Regions from separate parts of the Colwellia sp. SU-HH00943 genome, predicted to be linked through region 1. Evidence: predicted binding sites of a transcription regulator. Region 1 holds the regulator's gene; each other region holds the start of a gene.
What was found. The regulator sigma-54, encoded in region 1, starts transcription at its own class of promoters, with help from an activator protein. The targets are predictions, from matches to a motif close to GTTGGCACGNNNNTNGNNT.

Region 1 (5,290 bases):
ATAGGCGTAAGGAGCTTTTTTTCTAACGCTATTGCTTGATCTAAGGGGATATTTTCTTTGATTAATGGATGTAAACGACGTGTTTCGCTAAATCGACGGGTAAGGTCTATATCGTCAGCATCTAAGAAAAGGGTAGTTACATCAACAGCATTCGGTAAGTACTCGATTATTTCCGGTATATCTTTAGGATCATTGGGTAAGTTACGGACATCTAAGCTGACGGCAACATTCTCGTAATCATTGATAACAGTATGAGTTAAGGCAGGTAATAAGTTAATAGGAATATTATCTACGCAATAGTAGCCTAAATCTTCTAATACTCTTAAAGCAACAGATTTCCCTGATCCTGAACGGCCACTGACAATAATAAGTTTCATACTTGATATCTCGCGCTACAAGGCTAAAGCAGTGTCATTGACAGCTGTTATGATGGCTTGCATGCTTTGTTAAATAAGTTGTTATTTAGGTACTTTACATTATTATGCGGTTGTAAAATACGTTGCTTTTTAATGTGCTTGTTGAACTAGATTAAATAAAGCTTGTTTAGAAGTACACTTACGCGCTTGTTTCGCTACTTTTCGATCACTAAACAGTTTAGCTATGCTTTGTAAAGTTTCTAAATGTGCTTGAGTGCAATCTTGAGGTACAAATAAACAAATAAAAATATCGACAGGTTTATTATCTATTGCGTCAAACTCAATCGCTTTTTCAGTGGTTAGCATGACAGCAACTGCTTTATTTGAGTTTTGCAATTTTCCATGAGGTATCGCAATACCATTACCAATACCTGTACTGCCCATTTTTTCTCGGTTTAGTAAGCTATCTAATAGCGTACCTGTATCGGATTCACCTAATTTACTACTGGCAAGTTGGCAGAGAGTTTCGAGTATGCGTTTTTTGCTACTTGCTGGAACTGCACAGGCAGTGCAGTCCAGCGTTAAAATGTCTTGTAGGGTCATAGTACTTTGAATGGGGTTAATGGCTGGCAATTTTGCCTTTGTATTTAAGAATTTGGCGGTCTAATTTATCTACTAAGGTATCAATAGAGGCATACATCACTTCATTCACCGCTGAAGCATGCACTTCGCTACCATTTAGGTGAACCGTTGCTTCAGCTTTTTGGTCTAATTTTTCTACCGTTAGTACAACGTAAACATTGTTAATATGATCAAAATGTCGCTCTAATTTGGCAAATTTTGTGTCGACATAATCGCGTAAAGACGTGGTAATTTCTACATGGTGACCAGTAAGATTAATTTGCATATGCGTGATCCTTTTAAATGAGATTTACAATAAACTCTTACGTTGATTTGACGGCGGAATAGCTAATGATTCACGGTATTTAGCTATGGTTCGTCTTGCAACATTAATGCCCTGCTCAGCCAATAAATCGGCCATTTTACTATCACTTAGCGGTTTAGCAGGTGTTTCCGCTAAAATGAGCTTCTTAATCAAGGAACGAATTGCTGTTGAAGAGCATTCACCACCATTTTCAGTACTTACATGACTAGAAAAGAAATATTTTAGCTCAAAAATACCTCTTGGTGTGTGCATGTACTTTTGTGTTGTTACACGTGAAATGGTTGATTCATGCATGTCTACTGCTTCAGCTATATCATTTAATACCATTGGGCGCATGGCTTCGGCGCCATGTTCAAGAAAGCCTTGTTGGCGCTGAACAATACAATTTGACACTTTTAGTAGTGTATCATTTCGCGATTCTAAACTTTTTATAAACCATTTTGCTTCTTGAAGGTTTGAGCGAATGAACTGACCATCATCACTAGAAGACTTGGTGGTTTTAGTCATGGCTGCATATTGTTGGTTAATAGATAATTTAGGCGCTGTATCTGGGTTTAATTCTACAATCCAGCGTCCATTTTTCTTTTCTACGGAAACATCAGGAATAACGTACTGCTCATCCCCTTTTATTACCGCATCACCTGGGCGTGGATTCAGTGTTTGAATTAAGCGCATTACTTCGCGAAGTTGATTTTCTTTAAGCTTAGTTTTACGCATAAGCTGACGGTAATCTCGGTTACCCAGTAGGTCTATATGCTCTTCAATGATGTGTTTACTTTCTTTCAAATAAGGAGTGTCTTCATCAAATTGATTTAACTGGATGATTAAGCAGTCAGCAATGGAGCGAGCGGCAACACCGATTGGATCAAAGACGTTAATGCGCTTTAATACCGCTTCCACTTCGTCAAGCTCTAAATCTTCAATACCGACACTTTCTAAAATATCTTCGCAAGAAACGGTTAAATAGCCAGCATCATCTACCGCTTCAATAATGGCAATAGCAACTGCGCGGTCAGTATCCGTAAAGGGTGTTAATTCCATTTGCCAGAGTAAATGATCTTGAATAGAGTCTGTGGTTTCACCTTGATAGGTGTAATCTTCAGAAGGGCTTGAGATTGCACCTGTATTAGAGGTTCCAGCACTGTAACTCTCTTCCCAGGTGGTATCTATATTTAACTCTTCAGGAATATCATTTTGAGCCATTGCTTCGGTAGTACTTATTTCATCAATAGTGGCACTGGTGTCTTCACTACCTTCAGGGCTGGTTTGTTCTGTGCTATTTGTGCTAGCAGAAAAAGCTTCTTCTAACTGTTCATTACTGTTGTCGTTTTCTTCATTGCTATTACTCGGTGAATTTTCATTCACTTCAAGCAAAGGATTACTCTCAAGCACTTCTTGAATTTCTTGTTGAAGTTCCAACGTCGATAACTGCAGAAGCTTTATCGCTTGTTGCAGTTGCGGCGTCATGGTGAGTTGTTGTCCTATTCGGAGCTGCAGTGATGGACGCATTTAGTTCTGTTCTTATCCTGTTGTTGTTATTTTAGTAATACATTCACTATAAATTATAGCTTAATTTTTTTTGTATATTAGTAACTATAGCGTGAATTGTTCGCCGAGGTATACATCTCTGACCTTTTGATTTGCAAGTATTTGGTTTGCATCACCTTGAGCGATAATTTCACCGTGACTTACTATATAAGCATGCTCACAAACATCCAAGGTTTCTCTGACATTATGATCTGTGATTAAGATACCAATTCCTCGCTCTTTAAGATGAATGATAATCTTTTTAATGTCACCTACCGATATAGGATCAACACCGGCAAAAGGTTCATCCAGTAAAATAAATTGAGGATCAGCAGCCAGTGCTCTTGCTATTTCTACACGTCTTCTTTCGCCACCAGATAAGCTCATACCAAGGTTATCTTTGATATGACATATATTAAATTCTTCGAGTAAATGTTCCAGCTTTTCTTGCTTTTTCCCTTCATCAAGGTTTTTGCGAGTTTGCAAAATAGCCATAATATTTTCAGTGACGGTGAGTTTTCTAAAAATTGAGGCTTCTTGAGGTAAATAACCTATACCACGTCGTGCTCTTTCATGCATAGGAGCAAGTGTGACATCTTCATCACTTAAAATAATTTTACCGTCATCATTAGGAACTAAGCCAACAATCATGTAAAACGAGGTGGTTTTGCCGGCGCCATTGGGGCCTAATAAACCAACAATTTGCCCGGTATTCACATTGAGGCTTACACTTTTTACTACTTGCCGACCTTTATATGACTTAGATAAACCGTGAGCGCTAAGGGTAGCTATATCAGTGTTGTCAGTTGCATTAATCATTGTTGTCACTGTCTTTTTTACTGTCATTATTGGCGGCGTTATTTTTTTCTTGTTGAGCTTTAATTTGTGCAGGTTGTAAAATAGTGGTGACGGATTCATCACGACTACTTTCAGCTTCAAGCTTTTCATTTAAGGTGTTATAGGTGATTGTTTCACCAGTAACCATACTACCAGCCTGTTTCACTTTGGCATTGCCTGATACGGTTATCAGATAAATGTCCGGTTGATATTTTATTTCATCAGCCTGTAAGCTAATTAAACTGCCGTCTTCTAATTGTTGTTGAAAAAGAGCTGGTTTGCCTTTGGCTAGGTAGGTGTCGTGCTTTTCATTGGTCTTTTCATTCGTTTTGCTAAAAACCTGCACTATATCGGCTGTTATTGCGATAGAGCCTTGGCGAATACTTACGTCTTCCAAATAACTGGCAATTTTGTTTTTTAAGTCTGCACTTTGACGTTTTGATTTTATGGTAATTTCTTGTGTGAGATCTTTTTTAGCCGCATAACTAGCGTTAGTAAATGTTAATACGCTAGTCGCGAGTAAAACACCTAAACCAATAGATTTAATTTTCGTTACTGAAGGTTTTACAAAATTCTTTTTTATCATAAAGTTATCACAAGGTTATTTATATGGGGCTAATTGCAATTAGCTCTTTGTTTTTTAGCTGTCAGTTTTCTTATAAATGGTACGTACATGTTCAGTTAAGGTCATTTGTTTAGTGTTAAGGTCAATGATCAAGCCTGAACCATACATAGTAAAGTCTTTCCCTTGCACCATAACTGTTTGCTCTGAACTAATTATATTGGTCTTTAAATCTAATTCTAGATACTTACAGTGAATTTCTTCTATTAAACTTTCTTCATCCGTGGCTTTTAAATGAACACGGTGATTTAAAATAACTCTGTTATTTTTGTATAGTGTCGCTTCTTTTGCACTAAGTTGCCATGGTGCTTCATTATTTTTTGGATATAACGTATAACTAGGTAACTCAAAGTGGGTTACTTCAAGTTTGGCATAATGCTCCATTCTGTCGGCAATAATGGCATGAGATAATTGCCCTGAATCAGTATAAATATCACTTTTCAGTGCTTCGGCAATAAAGTCAGGTGTTAAATCATGTTCAACATCTGCCCCTGGCAGTACTTGTGAACCACGCCATTCAATAATACCGTAGGCCATAGCGCCTAGCAATAATACCAAAAGAGCTAATGTATGCAGACGTGTCATATACTGGCGCCTGTTGCTTGATCAAGTGTACCTTGACATTGCATTATTAGATCACACACTTCTCTGACTGCGCCAAATCCTCCTGTTGTGAACGTTTGGTAATCAGCTTGCGTCAATACGTTGGGATGCGCATCTTGAACAGCGACACCTAAACCAACGTGTAAGATGCAAGGTAAATCAGGCATGTCATCACCTATATAAGCTATTTCATCTGCTGATAAATTGAGTTGTTTTGCAAGCTCAATCAGCGCAGGTAACTTATCTTCTTGCCCTTGTACTATGTGCTTAACATTTAATGCCGCCATGCGATTAGCAACGATAGCTGAGCGTCTTCCAGTAATAATGGCAACGTCAACACCACTGCTGCCGAGTGCTTTAATACCAAAACCATCTTTAGTGTGAAATGCTTTTAATTCT
Region 2 (5,290 bases), on a different contig from region 1:
TCAAACAACGCCTAAAACCGTCGAGAATTTCCTTAATTATGTGGGTGAAGCACACTATACAGATACCGTTATCCACCGTGTTGTACCTGACTTTATTATCCAAGGCGGTGGGTTTACTTTTGAAGGGGAACTTCCGCTAACCGCTAAAGTAGCAAATACCTCAGTCATTAATGAGCCTGTTTACTCTAATGTTGCTGGCACTATTGCGATGGCAAAACTAGCTAATCAACCTAACAGTGCCACTAACCAATGGTTTTTTAATCTTGTCGATAATTCGAGTAATTTAGATGTTCAAAATGGTGGCTTCACTGTTTTTGGCCAAGTTGTTGAGGGTATGGATGTTTTAGAATCAATAGCAGAGCTAACATTATGTAGCACAAGCCAATTCAGTGATCTACCAATTCTTATGGATGCTGGTCAGCAGTGTAGTGATATTAGCTCACCTAGCATAGAAAACTTTGTTGTGATTGAAGCAATAACCATTATCGATTCATCTGAAGTAACAGATGCAGATTTAAATCCTGCAGAAAATACTTTAATTGACTCAACACCCACTGAACCAGAGCCAGAGCCTGAAACTAAAAGCAGCGGCGGTACCTTTTTCTGGCTTTCAGCTTTAGCTTTATTACTGCTTTCAATACGAAAGCCAATCATTAGCAAATAATAATTTTAAGTAAAAAAAAGCCATAAAAAAAGCTGCCTAAGCAGCTTTTTTTTATGGTGTAACCAAGTTAACTTGGTGTTATTAGTTTAATAACTATTAACCTCTTGTGAACTCAGGGTAAGCTTCCATACCACAGTCAGCTTTATCAACACCTTCATATTCTTCTTCAGCACTAACACGAATACCAATAACTTTCTTCAGCGCATACCATACTACAAAACTAGTACAGAATACCCAAACAAAGATTGTTGCAGCACCGATTAATTGACCACTAAACGTTGAACCAGAGTTTGTAATTGGAACAATTAGTAGACCAAATAAACCAACAACACCATGTACTGAAATAGCACCTACTGGGTCATCAATTTTTACTTTATCTAAAGCTAAGATTGAAAGCACAACGATTACACCCGCAATAGCACCAAAAATAGTTGCTTGAATTGGAGAAGGTGTAGAAGGCTCAGCAGTAATAGCAACAAGACCTGCTAATGCACCATTTAATGTCATGGTTAAATCAGCTTTCTTGAATAAGATTTTAGCGAATACTAATGCGGCAATTGCACCAGCGGCAGCAGCAGCGTTAGTGTTCAAAAATACCATAGCAACTGAGTTTGCGCTGTTGATATCACCAAGCTTCAATACAGAACCACCGTTAAAACCAAACCAACCCATCCATAAAATGAATGTACCTAACGTTGCTAATGGTAAGTTAGCACCAGGAATCGCGTTTACTTTACCGTCTTTAGTATATTTACCTTTACGAGCACCAAGTAATAACACACCAGCTAAAGCGGCAGAAGCACCAGCCATGTGAACAATACCTGAACCAGCAAAATCAGAGAAACCAAGGTCGCCTAGTGTATAAAGGCCGAATACAGAATCACCGTTCCAAGTCCAAGCACCTTCCATAGGGTAGATAAAACCAGTTAATACTACTGTGAAAGCTAAGAAAGCCCAAAGTTTCATACGCTCAGCAACCGCACCTGAAACAATTGACATAGCAGTTGCTACGAATACTACTTGGAAGAAGAAGTCAGAAGCGTTTGCATATACTGCATCACCACCAAAACCAGCTTCAGCAGATTCAGCTAATACTGTAGCAGTTAAGGCATCAGCATCAGCTGCACCATCTAAAGCAATACCATTTAAGAATACGCCGCCACCATACATAATGTCATAACCAATCACTAAGTACATGATACAAGCGATAGCATATAACGCGACATTCTTTGTTAAAATTTCTGTAGTATTCTTAGCACGAACAAGACCTGCTTCTAACATTGAGAAGCCAGCAGCCATCCACATTACTAATGCGCCACAAACAAGAAAATAGAAAGTATCTATTGCATATTGAAGTTGAAAAATATTTTGTTCCATAGTGTCTATCCCTTATAGTGCTTCTGAATCTGATTCGCTAGTACGAATACGTACTGCTTGTTCAAGGTTATAAACAAAAATCTTACCGTCACCAATTTTGCCTGTGTAAGCAGCTTTAGTAATAGTCTCGACTAGACGTTCAACAATATCGTCGTTTACAGCAATTTCTAACTTCACTTTCGGTAAAAAATCTACCTGATACTCTGCACCACGGTATAATTCTGTGTGACCTTTTTGACGGCCAAACCCCTTCACTTCGCTTACGGTGATACCTTCAACACCAATATCTGAAATGGCTTCACGAACATCATCAAGCTTGAATGGTTTAATGATTGCGTTAACTATTTTCATTATGAACCTCTACTTTATAGTTATATTTAAAAAACATAGCTTATATTACAATTCATATGCCAAGATATTTAAATCATATTTTTCAACAAGTTGAGAAACAAAATATATAATAACAACTCAATATTGCACCAAAATAACACATCCAAATAGCAATACGGTTTTATTTGGTGCATACGTTAAACAGAGCAACATATACAAACCATAAAAATAATATAAGTGATTAAAACCACTTAAATTAAATAATTGATCATTCAGGAACTCTTTGACTTATCTGGTAATAAAAATGACATAAGCAAGACTATCGTCAGGTGCAGGGACTTATAGCTGCCTATAAATTTCAGGTATACGTCTCAAACTTATTTGCACAAAATCAAGACATGCTGAATCAAAAGGAAAAACCGAAAAAAGGAGATTTCTAAAAAACCTGTAAGACGATAAGCGCCGAGAGAAAGCAGCGCTTAAGTAATTGACGATTAAAGTCTATGGCAAAAGCTATCGTTCACGTTAATAAAACATACAACAGCTTTTGCTCGACTACTAGCAACTAACCTGCGCCATACAGTTGAAATGCCGCCCAATAATAAGGATGTTGATACTGAGATTGTTCAGTTAATAAATTTAATTGTGCACGGCGTAGAGATTGTCGCTCACTCTGCCCTTGGTCAATATATTCTTGATAAAAGCTATTCATTAATTGATAAGTAGCGTCGTCATCCACACTCCATAAACTCGCTAATACATTACGCGCACCACTATAAAAGAATGGACGAATAAGGCCGATAACTTCGCTACCGCCGGATAGTTTTCCTTGTGCCGACTCGCAAGCAGAAAGCACCACGAGTTGTGTATTATTTAGCTTCAACCAATACAGCTCATGGCTGCGGATTTTTCCATCTTGATTATTGCCAGCACTTAAATCTAAATAAGACATTTGCGGAGCATCTGGCGTGAATACACCATGGCCAGCATAATGTAATAATGAAGGCGAATCTAATTGCTTGAACGCATATTCACTGGCTTGTTCACCAATGAATACTTGAGCATTATCACTGATAGCGGCTAAGTTTTTCACTTCTTTTCTAGCGCCTTCCAGCGCACCTAAACTTCCGTTTGGATCACCAAAAGCAACAACATGACTAATTTTCTTTTTATTTCTTTGATTAAGGGTTAGGTATATTGAGCTACTGGAAACTAAGCTAATATCATACTGCTGTAAAAGAAACTTATCTCCATTAAATAAAGTAGCAAAAGGTAAATAGTTTAACTGTTGATGAGGAATAACAATGATATTTTTGGTCGTCAATTTATTCTCAAGAGGTGCAATTAACTGCTGATATAATCGTTGCGACTCTTGCTTAAGCTGTACTAAGTTTGAATCAGCATCTTGGATATCAGCCACATAATTCATCAGTTGTTGATCAAAATTAGTCGTTAACTCAAGTTCGTGCCAATTAACCGCGTTTTTAGTTAAGGTAAAGGCTAACCAACGACTCACGGTACGCTTACCCGGCTGCTGCTCAACCAGTTGATAATATTCTAGCATCACCTCATCAGTCGTTAACGCCTGTTGAATGTCAGCTACTTTTAATGTTGAGCTTTCAACTAAGTTAATCAAACTTGGGTTTAAATTGCGTAGTTGTTTCACTTTATTATGCCAATCTTTATCGATCGCTTGATATTCTTTAACGCGAGTTAACCCTCGTTGATTGGTATCTTTAGCTGCGGTTTCATCAAGTAAAGCCTTACGACTTTCTAAAGTAAATAGTTCAGCAACCAGTGCTTGCTCTTTGGTTTGGTTTCTTTTTACATTTTTACTTTGTAATAAATCACTTAAAGATTTCGCTTTTGAACGGGCAATAGTTTCAATGGCAAGCGCAGGGTTATTTTGCTTTAAGGCAACAGAAATTAAACCGTCATAAGCTCCTTTTAGCGAATCTAAATATGCCCTTCTATCACCATCATTTCGAAAATCTTGTCGTTGTGCTTCAAAAATGGTTAACGCTTGCTGCCAAAAGCTTTCACTTTCACCATATTGCTGTTGTTTACTCGCCAACATCGCTTTACCAGCAATAATATTAGCGAGCGATGTATTACTTTGACCTACCGTATCAATCGCTTGTTGTTCAGCAATATCAAGGTACTGCTTCGCCTTGGTAAAATTATCGAGTGCTAGCTGAATATAGCCCATTTGCATATTGGCAATAAATCGATAAGAGAATTGATTATTGCTAGCGATCTTTAACGCTTCAGAAACAAACTGCTCAGCTTTATTGATTTGTTGGTTTTTTAAATGCGCTCCGCCAAGTTGTAGCAACATAAAAGCATATCTGTCATGTTGTTCACCCCACTGCAATTTAATCAATTCACTCGCCAAGCTATATTGCTTAACGGCAGGTTTAAATTCATCTAGCTGTAAATGAATTGTGCCTAAATTGCCACGAATCAAAGCCATTTGATCGGAATTTTCATAACCTAAAACACTTAAACGATTGATCAGATCAATATACAAGTTTTTAGCATTATCATACTGACCACTAGTGCTATACCATTCGGCCACTTTTATATCTTGTTCGATAGACAGTGTTGGTTGATAAAGCTGATTGATAAGTTTTTCACTGCGTTGAAAAACTTGCCAAGCTTGCTCAAACTCACCCGTGATTACATAAGAGCTTGCCAAAATAAAATAACTTTTAGGAAGCTGTGCCATTAAAGGCGAAAGGCGCTTTTGCCACTTACCTTCATTGTTCAAAACTTCTTGTACAGTTTGCAAGTTATCGGAAAGTTTTTGACGATAAATAGCCAGCTTATCGATATCTGCGGTTAAGCTATATAAATTTGTTAATCCTTGATAAGGAAGCCAGAGGTAATATTCATTATCTGTTGGCCCTTGCTTAATCG
Region 3 (5,290 bases), on a different contig from region 1:
CATATGCTAAAGAGTTCTTTAGCAATATCTGTGGTGAATCTACGCAATTGCAGGCTTTTTCTGGCCGAGAGCTAACTTCTGAGCAAGTTGCTGACGCTGACGTATTACTTGTACGCTCCATCACACAAATCAATGAAAATTTATTAAAAGAGAATACTCAGCTTAGTTTTGTTGGTACTGCTACTATTGGTATGGATCATATCGATCAAGATTACTTAAAAAAGCGTGATGTCTCTTTTTATTCAGCACCAGGGTGCAATGCTATTTCGGTGGCTGAATATGTGCTGAGTTGTTTGGTCGTACTTGCAGAGCGTTATTTGTTAGATCTTTCACAGCTGACGGTAGGTATTATCGGAGGTGGTAACACTGGCACACGGTTAACTGAAAAGTTATCAGCCTTAGGGATCGCATTTAAAATATGCGATCCAATTCTCGCTAAAAGTGGCGAAGATAAAAGAGATTTTGTGTCATTAGATGAAGTGTTAGCCTGCGATGTAATTTCATTGCATGTACCTAAAACGCTAAAAGGGGAGCATGCTACTTTCCATTTGCTAAATGAAGAAAGGCTCAAACAATTAAATGATAAGCAAATATTGATAAGTGCTTGTCGCGGTGAGGTTATTGATAACCAAGCTTTACTTTCTATGAAGCAGCAAGGGCATGGTTTAAAGGTTGTTCTTGATGTTTGGGAAGGTGAGCCAAACGTATTAGTGCCATTGATAGATTATACTGAAATAGCTACAGCACATATTGCTGGTTATAGCTTAGAAGGAAAATCTCGTGGCACAGAGATGCTTTATCAGGCATTATGTCGAAAATTAGGTAAATTGCCTTCAGTGCAGTTATCTCAGCTACTACCTAAATCGAGTATTTCTGAGATTAAGATAACTGAAGAAATAGACCAAAGCATAGTTAATCAACTGATTAAAATTGTTTATGATGTCAGGCGCGATGATGCTATTTTCAGGCAAAAATTAGCCCTTGAGGGTTTTGATATGCTAAGAAAAAATTATCCGGTACGTCGAGAGTTCTCGTCTGTTACTGTAACATTGTCACCAGATGCCTATAACGATGTGCCACATCGTTTAGGCTTTAATAAAAACTCATAAGAGTATAAGTCCAACGAGTAGAGAGAGGATCATGGCACAGAAATTTGATGTATGCGTACTTGGCGCAACAGGTTTGGTTGGCAAAACCATTATGGAAATTTTAGAGCAAAGAGATTTCCCGATTAATAAACTTTACCCATTAGCAAGTGCTCGCTCTGCGGGTGAGTTTATTGAGTTTAATGGCGAAAGCATTGAAGTACTTGATGCTGACCATTTTGACTTTAGCCAAGCTCAAATTGGCTTCTTCTCTGCTGGTGGCGCTACGTCTGCTAAGTTTGCACCTATTGCGGGTGAAGCTGGCTGTATTGTTATTGATAACACTTCAGAATTCCGATACGAAGAAGACATCCCGTTAATCGTACCAGAAGTAAATCCAGGTGCGTTAGCTGACTACCGTAACCGCAACATTATTGCTAACCCTAACTGTTCTACCATACAAATGTTAGTTGCATTGAAACCAATTCAAGATGCAGTAGGTATTGACCGTATTAACGTATGTACATACCAATCAGTGTCTGGTGGTGGTAAAGAGTCTATGGATGAATTGGCGAAACAAACTGCTGATTTATTAAGTGGCAAGCCAGTAGAAAGTAAAAACTTTTCACGTCAAATTTCTTTTAATGTTATCCCACAAATCGATGTGTTCTTAGATAACGGTTACACGAAAGAAGAAATGAAAATGGTTTGGGAAACCAAGAAAATTTTTGGTGATGAAAATATTCTTGTTAACCCTACAGCTGTTCGTGTTCCTGTATTTTACGGTCATGCAGAAGCGTTGCACATTGAAACTAAAACGCCAATCTCTGCAGAAGAAGTTAAAGACTTATTAGAGCAAGCAGAAGGTGTTGTTGTTCGTCGTAATGATGAAGACTTCCCTACACAAATTTCTGATGCTAGTGGCAAGGATGAAACATTTGTTGGTCGTGTACGTGAAGACATTAGTCATCCAAACGGCATTAATATGTGGATTGTTGCCGACAATGTTCGTAAAGGGGCGGCAACTAATAGCGTTCAAATTGCCGAATTATTAGTGAAAGAATACTTAAGCTAAGTTATTAGTCTAACTTAATAAAACTCAAGAAAATTTAAAACTCGTCGTTAACATTAGTAATAATGTCAACGACGAGTTTTTTGTTTTCCGAATTAAAAAAATAAGCAATAATGATTGAATTTGGTATTATCGTATCAGGATGTCAATATTGCCGTTATTTTGATGGAATGAATTTTGCTTTACTTTTGGATGCCTGATGATGTCAATGTGTTGACAGTAACTAATTTTTGAAAAAATAATAACTAGGAAAGCCTCGATGCGAAAATTATTACGCCTGTGTTTATGGCAGGTTGTTCTTAGTGTGCTAACCCTAAGCACACTTACTGTTAGTGTGCCGGTTTATTCACAGGCGGCAGTCGCAGAAGAACGTGGTATTCGTATGCGTGGTCCAAAAAGCAGTGATGTTTTTCCTTATGAAAGGTATGGCCCAATTAGTAAAAGGGATACTTTATGGAAAATTGCTTTAACTGTTAGACCGGATAACCGTTTAACGGTTTATCAAGTCATGCAAGCGCTATTTCAAGCTAATCCCCAAGCCTTTGTAGATAATAACTTTAATCATCTTGTTGAAGGACAATACTTAACTATACCGTCATTTAATCAAATGATGGCTGTTAACCCTGCCCAAGCGCAACAAAAATCTGATCAAGATGAAAAAACTTGGCAGAAGAAGCAACCGAAGGCGGTGCAAAAATCAGCAACTAAGCCCAAAGAGCCTTCCGTTAAGAAAAAAGACTTAGATACAGTCAAAGTTGAGATAAATGACAAATTACAAAAAATAGATACTGAGCAGCAGCAACGCTTAGAGAGCATTCAAAATGATGTTTTAGATTCTATAGATGGCCTACAAGCCATTTTGAAAGAAAATGAAGAGCTGCGCCAGCGTCTATCTACCTTCAATAACCAACTTGGCACCATGCAAAAAGAGGTAGCCAAAGGCAAAGAAATTAAGCTGCAAATGGATGATATGATCCAATTGCAGCAAGCGTTACTTGAAAAAGCACAAGCTCGAGAGCAAGAGTTACTACTTGAAAAGCAACAAGCTGAACTGGAAAAAAATAACATTTTTTCAAGTTTATGGTTTATCGTGTTGATGGCTACATTGCCTGCGATTTTGATCATTATTGTTGTTGCTTTACTACTAAAACGTCGAAAGGGTGAGCCAGAAGCAAAGCAGCCTGAGAAAGAACAAAAAACAACGAGTGAGCCGGAAAAAACCGTAGAAGTTGAAGATGAAATTGCTAGCGTAGATGATTTATCACTTGATGATGAACTGTCATTAGATGGCGAAGTATCACTTGATGACGAATTATTACTTGATGATGACTTATCGGTTGATTTACTTGATGATGACGATGCTATTCATTTAGATGATGACGATGATGATGAGTTGGATGATCTCGATGATTTGGAAGATATTCTACTTGATGATGACAGTGAGCTAGAAGAGAGTACCAGTAACGAATTAGACCAAAGTGATTTAGATGCCTTAACAGAAGCGCCTGCTGAAGAAAGCGTTAATGAAGAGGCTGCAACAGATGATGAGCCGCTTGAAGGTAACGAGTTAGATCAAAATGATCTTGATGATTTATTGGGCAGTTTAGATGAAGAGCTTTCTGTTGAAGATGATCTACCGGAAGATGACGAAGAAATAAATATTGATGATGTGCTTGCTGATGAAAGCATAGTTGAAGATCCTTTAGCTGAAGCTAGTACTAATGATGCGGATGATTTCGATAGCCAGGCAGAAATCACCGACCCAGATGATATTGATGCCTTACTTGAATCAATGGATGTCGATGAAGAAGAGGTAGCGGTAGAAGAAGCCGCTGAGGCGGACGATAGCCAAGCAGAAATCACCGACCCAGATGATATTGATGCCTTACTTGAATCAATGGATGTCGATGAAGAAGAGGTGGCGGTAGAAGAAGCCGCAGAGGCGGACGATAGCCAAGCAGAAATCACCGATCCAGATGATATTGATGCTTTACTTGAATCAATGGATGTTGATGAAGAGACTGAGGTAGAAGAAAGCGTCGAAGAAACTGTAGAGGCGGACGATAGCCAAGCAGAAATTACCGATCCAGATGATATTGATGCCTTACTTGAATCAATGGATGTTGATGAAGCGACTGAGGTAGAAGATAGCGTCAAAGAAACTGCTGAGGCAGACGATGGCCAAGCAGAAATCACCGACCCAGATGATATTGATGCTTTACTTGAATCAATGGATGTTGATGAAGCGACTGAGGTAGAAGAAAGCGTCGAAGAAACTGCTGAGGCAGACGATAGCCAAGCAGAAATTACCGATCCAGATGATATTGATGCCTTACTTGAGTCAATGAATGTTGATGACGAAGCTGAGGCGGACGATAGCAAAGCAGAAATTACCGACCCAGATGATATTGATGCCTTACTTGAGTCAATGAATGTTGATGACGAAGCTGAGGCGGACGATAGCAAAGCGGAAATCACTGATCCAGATGATATTGATGCTTTACTTGAATCAATGGATGTTGATGAAGAGCTCGCTGAAGCCTCAGTAATAGAAGAGGTGCCTGAAGAAAGTATTGAAGAAGTTGCTAAAGAAGAAGAGAAAAGCGAAGAAGAAAGCGTTAATAAAGCTAAAATTGAAAACTTAACTGAAGAATATGTTGCACCATTGTTAGCCGTTGACTTTAGTGACATTCACGGTAAAAACGTTGATAGTGAAGAACTTATAGTTGAAGACACAGACGATGAATTAGCTGATGAGGTTGATGTTGATGATATTCTTGCTGAAGTTGAAGCAGCTAGTTTAGGTGAAAATGTAACTTCAGATGACGCTAATGACATTGGTGACGATTTAGCTGATGAGCAGTTAGGTACCTTTGATGAAGACACTTTGGCTGAACTACTTAGTGATAAAGCGGATGATCATGCCGTTGAATTAACCCCTGATTTTTCAGACCAAAATGTACTCGCTGATTTGTTGAATGATAGCGAAACGAGTGAAGAAAATAGCATTTCAGAAGCAACTGAAATTGATGACATTCAAGAGTTAGACAATTTAGAGTTTGATGAGTTGTTAGCTAATATTGAGGAAGAGTCCACTGTAGTTAATGAACCAGCAGACTTTAATCAAGATGAA
Region 4 (5,290 bases), on a different contig from region 1:
TGTGACACCACCCGGTGATAAAGGCCCTGAAACTGTACCACCAACACGCCCATCAGCTACGGCTGTACCATTAGGATCTTCTAGATCAATAACACTACCATCAACAGCGGCAAACATTAACCACTCATTAGGGTTAGTTGCTGGGTCATCTTTAACAAAATAATAAGTCATGACATGACTATCACCTAAAGAGTCAAAAATAGTTACTGACGTCGAATTGTTATACGTTAATGGATCATCTGGATCAAAGTTACCTGGTGCTGTAGCAATGTATGCATCGCCTGCAGGTAAATTCATGCGCATATCAACTTTACTTGTTTTAGTCGGTGCACCTGAAGCGGTAGGAATAAGTACAGGCTCAGCAGTACTTAAACTTACTGAAGAAGAAGAGCCATCAGAGTTAACAGGGAAACCTAATAAATGACCGCCCGCAGAGTTAACGACGAAATTTTCAGCATTTAATTTAAACTGCCCTGCTCGTGTGTAAGAGCGCTCAAGCGAGTCAATTTCAGGCACTGTAGCAAAAAAACCATTACCTGTAATAGCTAAATCAAGCGCATTATTAGTAAATTGAATACTACCTTGAGAAAATTGCTGAGCAACATCTGCTGTTAGTACACCATCACCTACTTTGGTTTTACCTGAGGCAAGTAAAGATGCCGCGTAAACATCAACAAATTCGGCACGAGATTCTTTAAAACCCGTAGTATTTACGTTTGCGATGTTATTTGACGACACATCGAGGTCTTTTTGCGCTGCGTTTAATCCGCTTAATGCTATATTAAATGACATAATTTAACCCTCTTAAAAAATCTGAACTAACCTTCTGATACTTCAACTACATCGGCTAATGCCATTGAGCTGCCACCATTAAGGTTTAATAAGATACTACCGTTAGCACCCGCTAAAGTGACGCTATCTACCTTTCGATACGTCATGGCTTGTAATTCTGACGCTTGTCCGTCAACTAAACCGGCAACTCTAAATCGATAGGCTCCTGCAGGTGCGGCTTCGCCATTCGATGCTTGTCCGTCCCAAACAAAGTTACCGCCGCCTGCACCAACATTACCAACAGGTACAGTTTGTATAATTTCACCGGCAATATTTTCTACATAAATATTAACGTTACTGGCATCAACATCAGTGACAATTTTACCTTTAACGTCTTCGCCTTCATTCATACCAAAAACGTTATCTTCCACTAACACACTACGACCAACGAGTGATGATGCTTGTAATGCTTGGCTAGACGTCATAGACGTTGCAAAGTCGGTAAATGATTCGTTCAATTGTTGCACACCATCGGTGGTAGAAAATGCCGTCATTTGCGATATCATTTCGTTATTGTCTACAGGCTTAGTTGGATCTTGGTTTGCTAATTCTTTGGTTAATAACGCAAAGAAATCCTCTTGAGTAAGCATGCCATTATCATTTTCTTCAGCAACTTTATACTCTTCTTTCTGCCAACGTATACCATCTAATAGGTTGCCACCTGAAATTGTTTCCATTTTTTACTCCTAACTTCTGCTAGCCTAACGTTGACCCAATACTAACGTTTTGTTCAGCATGTTTTTTGCTGACTCAGCCAGCTGAACATTAGTTTGGTATGAACGAGACGCTGAAATCATGTTGGTCATTTCTTCAATAACATTCACATTAGGTTTATAAATAAAACCTTCGGCATCGGCCATTGGGTGATCTGGCGCATGCTCTATATTTAACGGCTTATTGCTTTCTACAATACCAAGTACTTGTACTCCTATGTTACCTTCTTGACCTGCGGCAGCTTTTTGCATAGCAGCGGCAAATACAGGATGGCGAGCACGGTAAGTTTGATCTATGCTTGAGCTAACACTGTCTGCGTTAGCAATATTACTTGCTGTTGTGTTCAAGCGAGTAGATTGTGCGCTCATACCTGTACCAGTAATATTAAATACGTTAAATAAGCTCATAATTATCTACCTCCGCTAATTACTTTTTGCAGCGCTTTTATTTTTCCGTTAAGAAATTGCACGCCTGCTTGATACTCTAATGAGTTTTCTAAATACAAGTTTCGTTCCATTTGTACATCAACAGTATTCCCATCACCAGTATCTGGTTGATTTGGTACACGAAAATCGACTTTATTATTCAATTCAGTACGAAGATCAAAATGTTTTGAATGGGTTTGACTCATTCCCATTTGCTGTTGTGAAGTGGCTAGTTGCATTGCTTTTTGAAAGTCCATGCCTTTAGCTTTGTAACCCGGAGTGTCTGCATTAGCTATATTACTCGCGATCACTTCTGCTCGCTCAGCGCGAATTTGCATACCTTGAGCGTGTAGTTGAAAACCTTTGTCAAAACCTATAGCCATAAGTAACCACCATTAATAAAACTTTACTAATGATATTCAAAAATTATGCCAAAGGATTGAAAGAAGAAACTCAACACAAGGGTTTCGGTTGATGAGCCTGAATGAATAAGTTAAAAAAATACTGGGGTGAGAGAAAAAATAAATCTCTTGATAAACTCAGTTATCAAGAGATTCTTTATTGATATTTAATCAAAAAATTATCTTTTTTGATAGACAATTCCAGGATTACATCTGAGCATATTAAAATCATCACTCAGTCCAGACAATGACTCTGAAGCTCCTAAAAATAAATAACCAGCATTATTTAAAGTGCCATGAATTTGACCAATAATTTGTGCTTTGATTTCAGGAGAAAAATAAATAAGTACATTACGACAAAAAACAATATCGAAACGCCCCATTAAACTATAACTGTTTAATAAGTTGAGCGGCCTGAAGTTAACCATACTCTTAACTTCATCTTTCACCTTTAACATGCCATTATCACCCGCTTCAAAAAACCTATTTTTACGCTCAATAGATAGACCTCTTGCTAAGGCTAATGAGTCATAGTGACCATATTTACAATGTTCTAACATGGTAGTTGAGATATCGGTGCCAATGACTTGAACACCACGAGGGAAAGCACCTGGGTTTTCTTGCTGATACTCAAGCACTGACATAGCAATAGAATAAGGCTCTTGTCCTGAGGAGCTTGCCGCTGACCAAATTTTTACTGGTGTTCTTTGATCAGCGAAATCTGGCAGTAATTGCCTTTTCAGCAATTTGAACGGGTAGTCATCACGAAACCATAAAGTTTCGTTAGTCGTCATGGCATCGATAACTGCTGCCCGTAACTGGCGTTCAACAGGAGATAAGGTTTTACTCACTAGTTCACCCAATGAGCTAATATCAAATTTGCTCATTAAAGGCGCTAAACGACTTTTGACTAGGTATTGTTTATTTTCACCTAAAACGATGCCGCACTGCTGCTCTAAAAAAGTTCTAAATTGATCATAACTTTTATCGTCAAGTTGTCTTGCTGACACTATAACTACTTCCTAAATACTGTGTTGCGAACAATTAACTTAACCTTCATAGTTAAGCCATTTTTTTACCGCAGTTGCTAATTCATCAGGATGAAATTTAGGGATAAAATCTTCAGCTCCCACTTTTGCAACCATTGCATTATTAAATACACCACTAAGTGAAGTATGAAGTATCACCGGCATTTTTGCCATTCGTTCATTACCTTTAACTTCAGCGGTTAGCGTATAACCGTCCATTTCTGGCATTTCAATATCTGATACCATTAGGGCAACTTTCTCAGTAATACTATTTTCACAAGTAGCTTCTATCGCCGTAAGTTGATCAAGTGCATCTTGACCATTTTTAGCTAAGGCCATTTTAATCCCTAATGGTTCTAGTGCGCGCTTAACTTGGTTTCGGGCAACTGTTGAGTCATCCGCAATCATCACAATACGCTCACCTAATTCTTCCCCGACAGCTTCATCAGCGACATCTTCACTTAAATCAGTAGAAACTGGGTTAATTTCATTTAGGATTTTCTCAACATCTAAAATAGAAATCATTTCTTGATCAATTTCTGTAACAGCGGTTAGATAACTTGACTTACCAGCGCCTTCAGGTGGCGGCATCATATCTTTCCAGCTTAGCGTAACAATACGCTCTACCCCAGCAACAAGGAAACCCTGAACGCTACGGTTGTACTCTGCAATAATAATAAAGGCATCTTTTGTATCCTTTATTGCTGGTGCTCCGATTGCTTTACTCAAGTCAATCACTGAAATAGTTTGACCACGAATATGTGCAACACCTTTAATAAAGGAATCTTGTTTAGGTAACGAAGTTAAATGAGGACATTGTAAAACCTCTCTAACTTTAAAGACATTAATACCAAATCGTTGCCTGCCCACTAATTTAAAAAGTAATAATTCCAGTCTGTTTTGACCAACAAGTTGTGTTCGTTGGTTAACTGAATCTAATATACCTGCCATAAAAAACCTCGTTCAAAACCAGTCATGTTTCTTAGTTACTCTTAGACTAAAAGCAAAAAGGCACAATTCTTGATTACTCTATTAATGAGTCAATTATAAGTCGAAAAACTTGTCAGTAGTAACTAATAGCTTAACAAAAAGTCAAATTATTACTAGCTAAGTATTTAACAATATTAGAATAAATAACTTATTGTCACAAAATTGACAGACTAACTACTATGCTGACTTAATCTAAGCATAGACGAGTATTTGAATTAACCTAAAAAATAAACGCCAAAAACTATGCTTAAACTAAAATTTTTTTTATTTATTATGTACTTTATAGTGTCAAACAGCACTTTAAGCCTTGCTGACACACTAGACAGTGCCTATATTGAAAATTTTGCAAAAAGCTACCTTGAAAATAAAATAACATCACCTGAAAATGGGAAAATAGTTATAAGTGTCGCTCAAGTAGATCCAAGAATAACCATCAAGCCTTGCCAACAAGCAATCACCGCAGATATCCCTGAAAATCATAATGGTAGAAATGTAAATGTAAAAATCAGTTGTGATGGTTCAATGCCATGGAAGATGTATTTGCCTGCAAAAATAGAAAAAACCTTTGCAGTATTAGTCGCAACTACTGTGATAGAAAAAGGCATGATTCTCACTGAAAATAATATTGATATTCAGTATTTAGCTACTAATAAAATACGCGGAAAGAAACTGTCTGACAAAAATGCCGTTTTAGGCAGTAAAGCAACCAAAAGAATAGGTAAAGGACGAGCAATTAGTCGGAAGTATGTATGTTTGGTATGTAAAGGCGATACGGTTACTATTATTGCTAAGTCTGATAATTTCATGATAAAAACAACTGGCGTGGCCTTAAGCGATGGTAATATTAATCAACAGATTAATGTAAAAAACTCTCGTTCAGGCAAAGTGATCACGCCAAAAG

Region 2: the regulator sigma-54 is predicted to act here: its motif matches at 2,438-2,456, upstream of AC27GZ_RS12685 (P-II family nitrogen regulator).
Region 3: the regulator sigma-54 is predicted to act here: its motif matches at 2,322-2,340, upstream of AC27GZ_RS05960 (FimV/HubP family polar landmark protein).
Region 4: the regulator sigma-54 is predicted to act here: its motif matches at 2,388-2,406, upstream of flgB (flagellar basal body rod protein FlgB).

The regions. Positions count from the first base shown of each region.
Region 1 is NZ_BAAJLW010000001.1:393,091-398,380, reverse strand. Features, by position in the region: gene rapZ (RNase adapter RapZ) at 1-377, opposite strand, end outside; gene ptsN (PTS IIA-like nitrogen regulatory protein PtsN) at 507-959, opposite strand; gene hpf (ribosome hibernation promoting factor) at 976-1,263, opposite strand; gene AC27GZ_RS01680 (RNA polymerase factor sigma-54) at 1,288-2,811, opposite strand; gene lptB (LPS export ABC transporter ATP-binding protein) at 2,896-3,621, opposite strand; gene lptA (lipopolysaccharide transport periplasmic protein LptA) at 3,641-4,252, opposite strand; gene lptC (LPS export ABC transporter periplasmic protein LptC) at 4,307-4,873, opposite strand; gene kdsC (3-deoxy-manno-octulosonate-8-phosphatase KdsC) at 4,870-5,290, opposite strand, start outside.
Region 2 is NZ_BAAJLW010000004.1:233,205-238,494, forward strand. Features, by position in the region: gene AC27GZ_RS12675 (peptidylprolyl isomerase) at 1-664, shown strand, start outside; gene AC27GZ_RS12680 (ammonium transporter) at 761-2,041, opposite strand; gene AC27GZ_RS12685 (P-II family nitrogen regulator) at 2,054-2,392, opposite strand; gene AC27GZ_RS12690 (CHAT domain-containing protein) at 2,937-5,290, opposite strand, start outside.
Region 3 is NZ_BAAJLW010000002.1:156,528-161,817, forward strand. Features, by position in the region: gene AC27GZ_RS05950 (4-phosphoerythronate dehydrogenase) at 1-1,109, shown strand, start outside; gene AC27GZ_RS05955 (aspartate-semialdehyde dehydrogenase) at 1,141-2,160, shown strand; gene AC27GZ_RS05960 (FimV/HubP family polar landmark protein) at 2,417-5,290, shown strand, end outside.
Region 4 is NZ_BAAJLW010000005.1:107,369-112,658, reverse strand. Features, by position in the region: gene flgE (flagellar hook protein FlgE) at 1-792, opposite strand, end outside; gene AC27GZ_RS14465 (flagellar hook assembly protein FlgD) at 819-1,508, opposite strand; gene flgC (flagellar basal body rod protein FlgC) at 1,533-1,952, opposite strand; gene flgB (flagellar basal body rod protein FlgB) at 1,955-2,353, opposite strand; gene AC27GZ_RS14450 (CheR family methyltransferase) at 2,551-3,381, opposite strand; gene AC27GZ_RS14445 (chemotaxis protein) at 3,421-4,350, opposite strand; gene flgA (flagellar basal body P-ring formation chaperone FlgA) at 4,675-5,290, shown strand, end outside.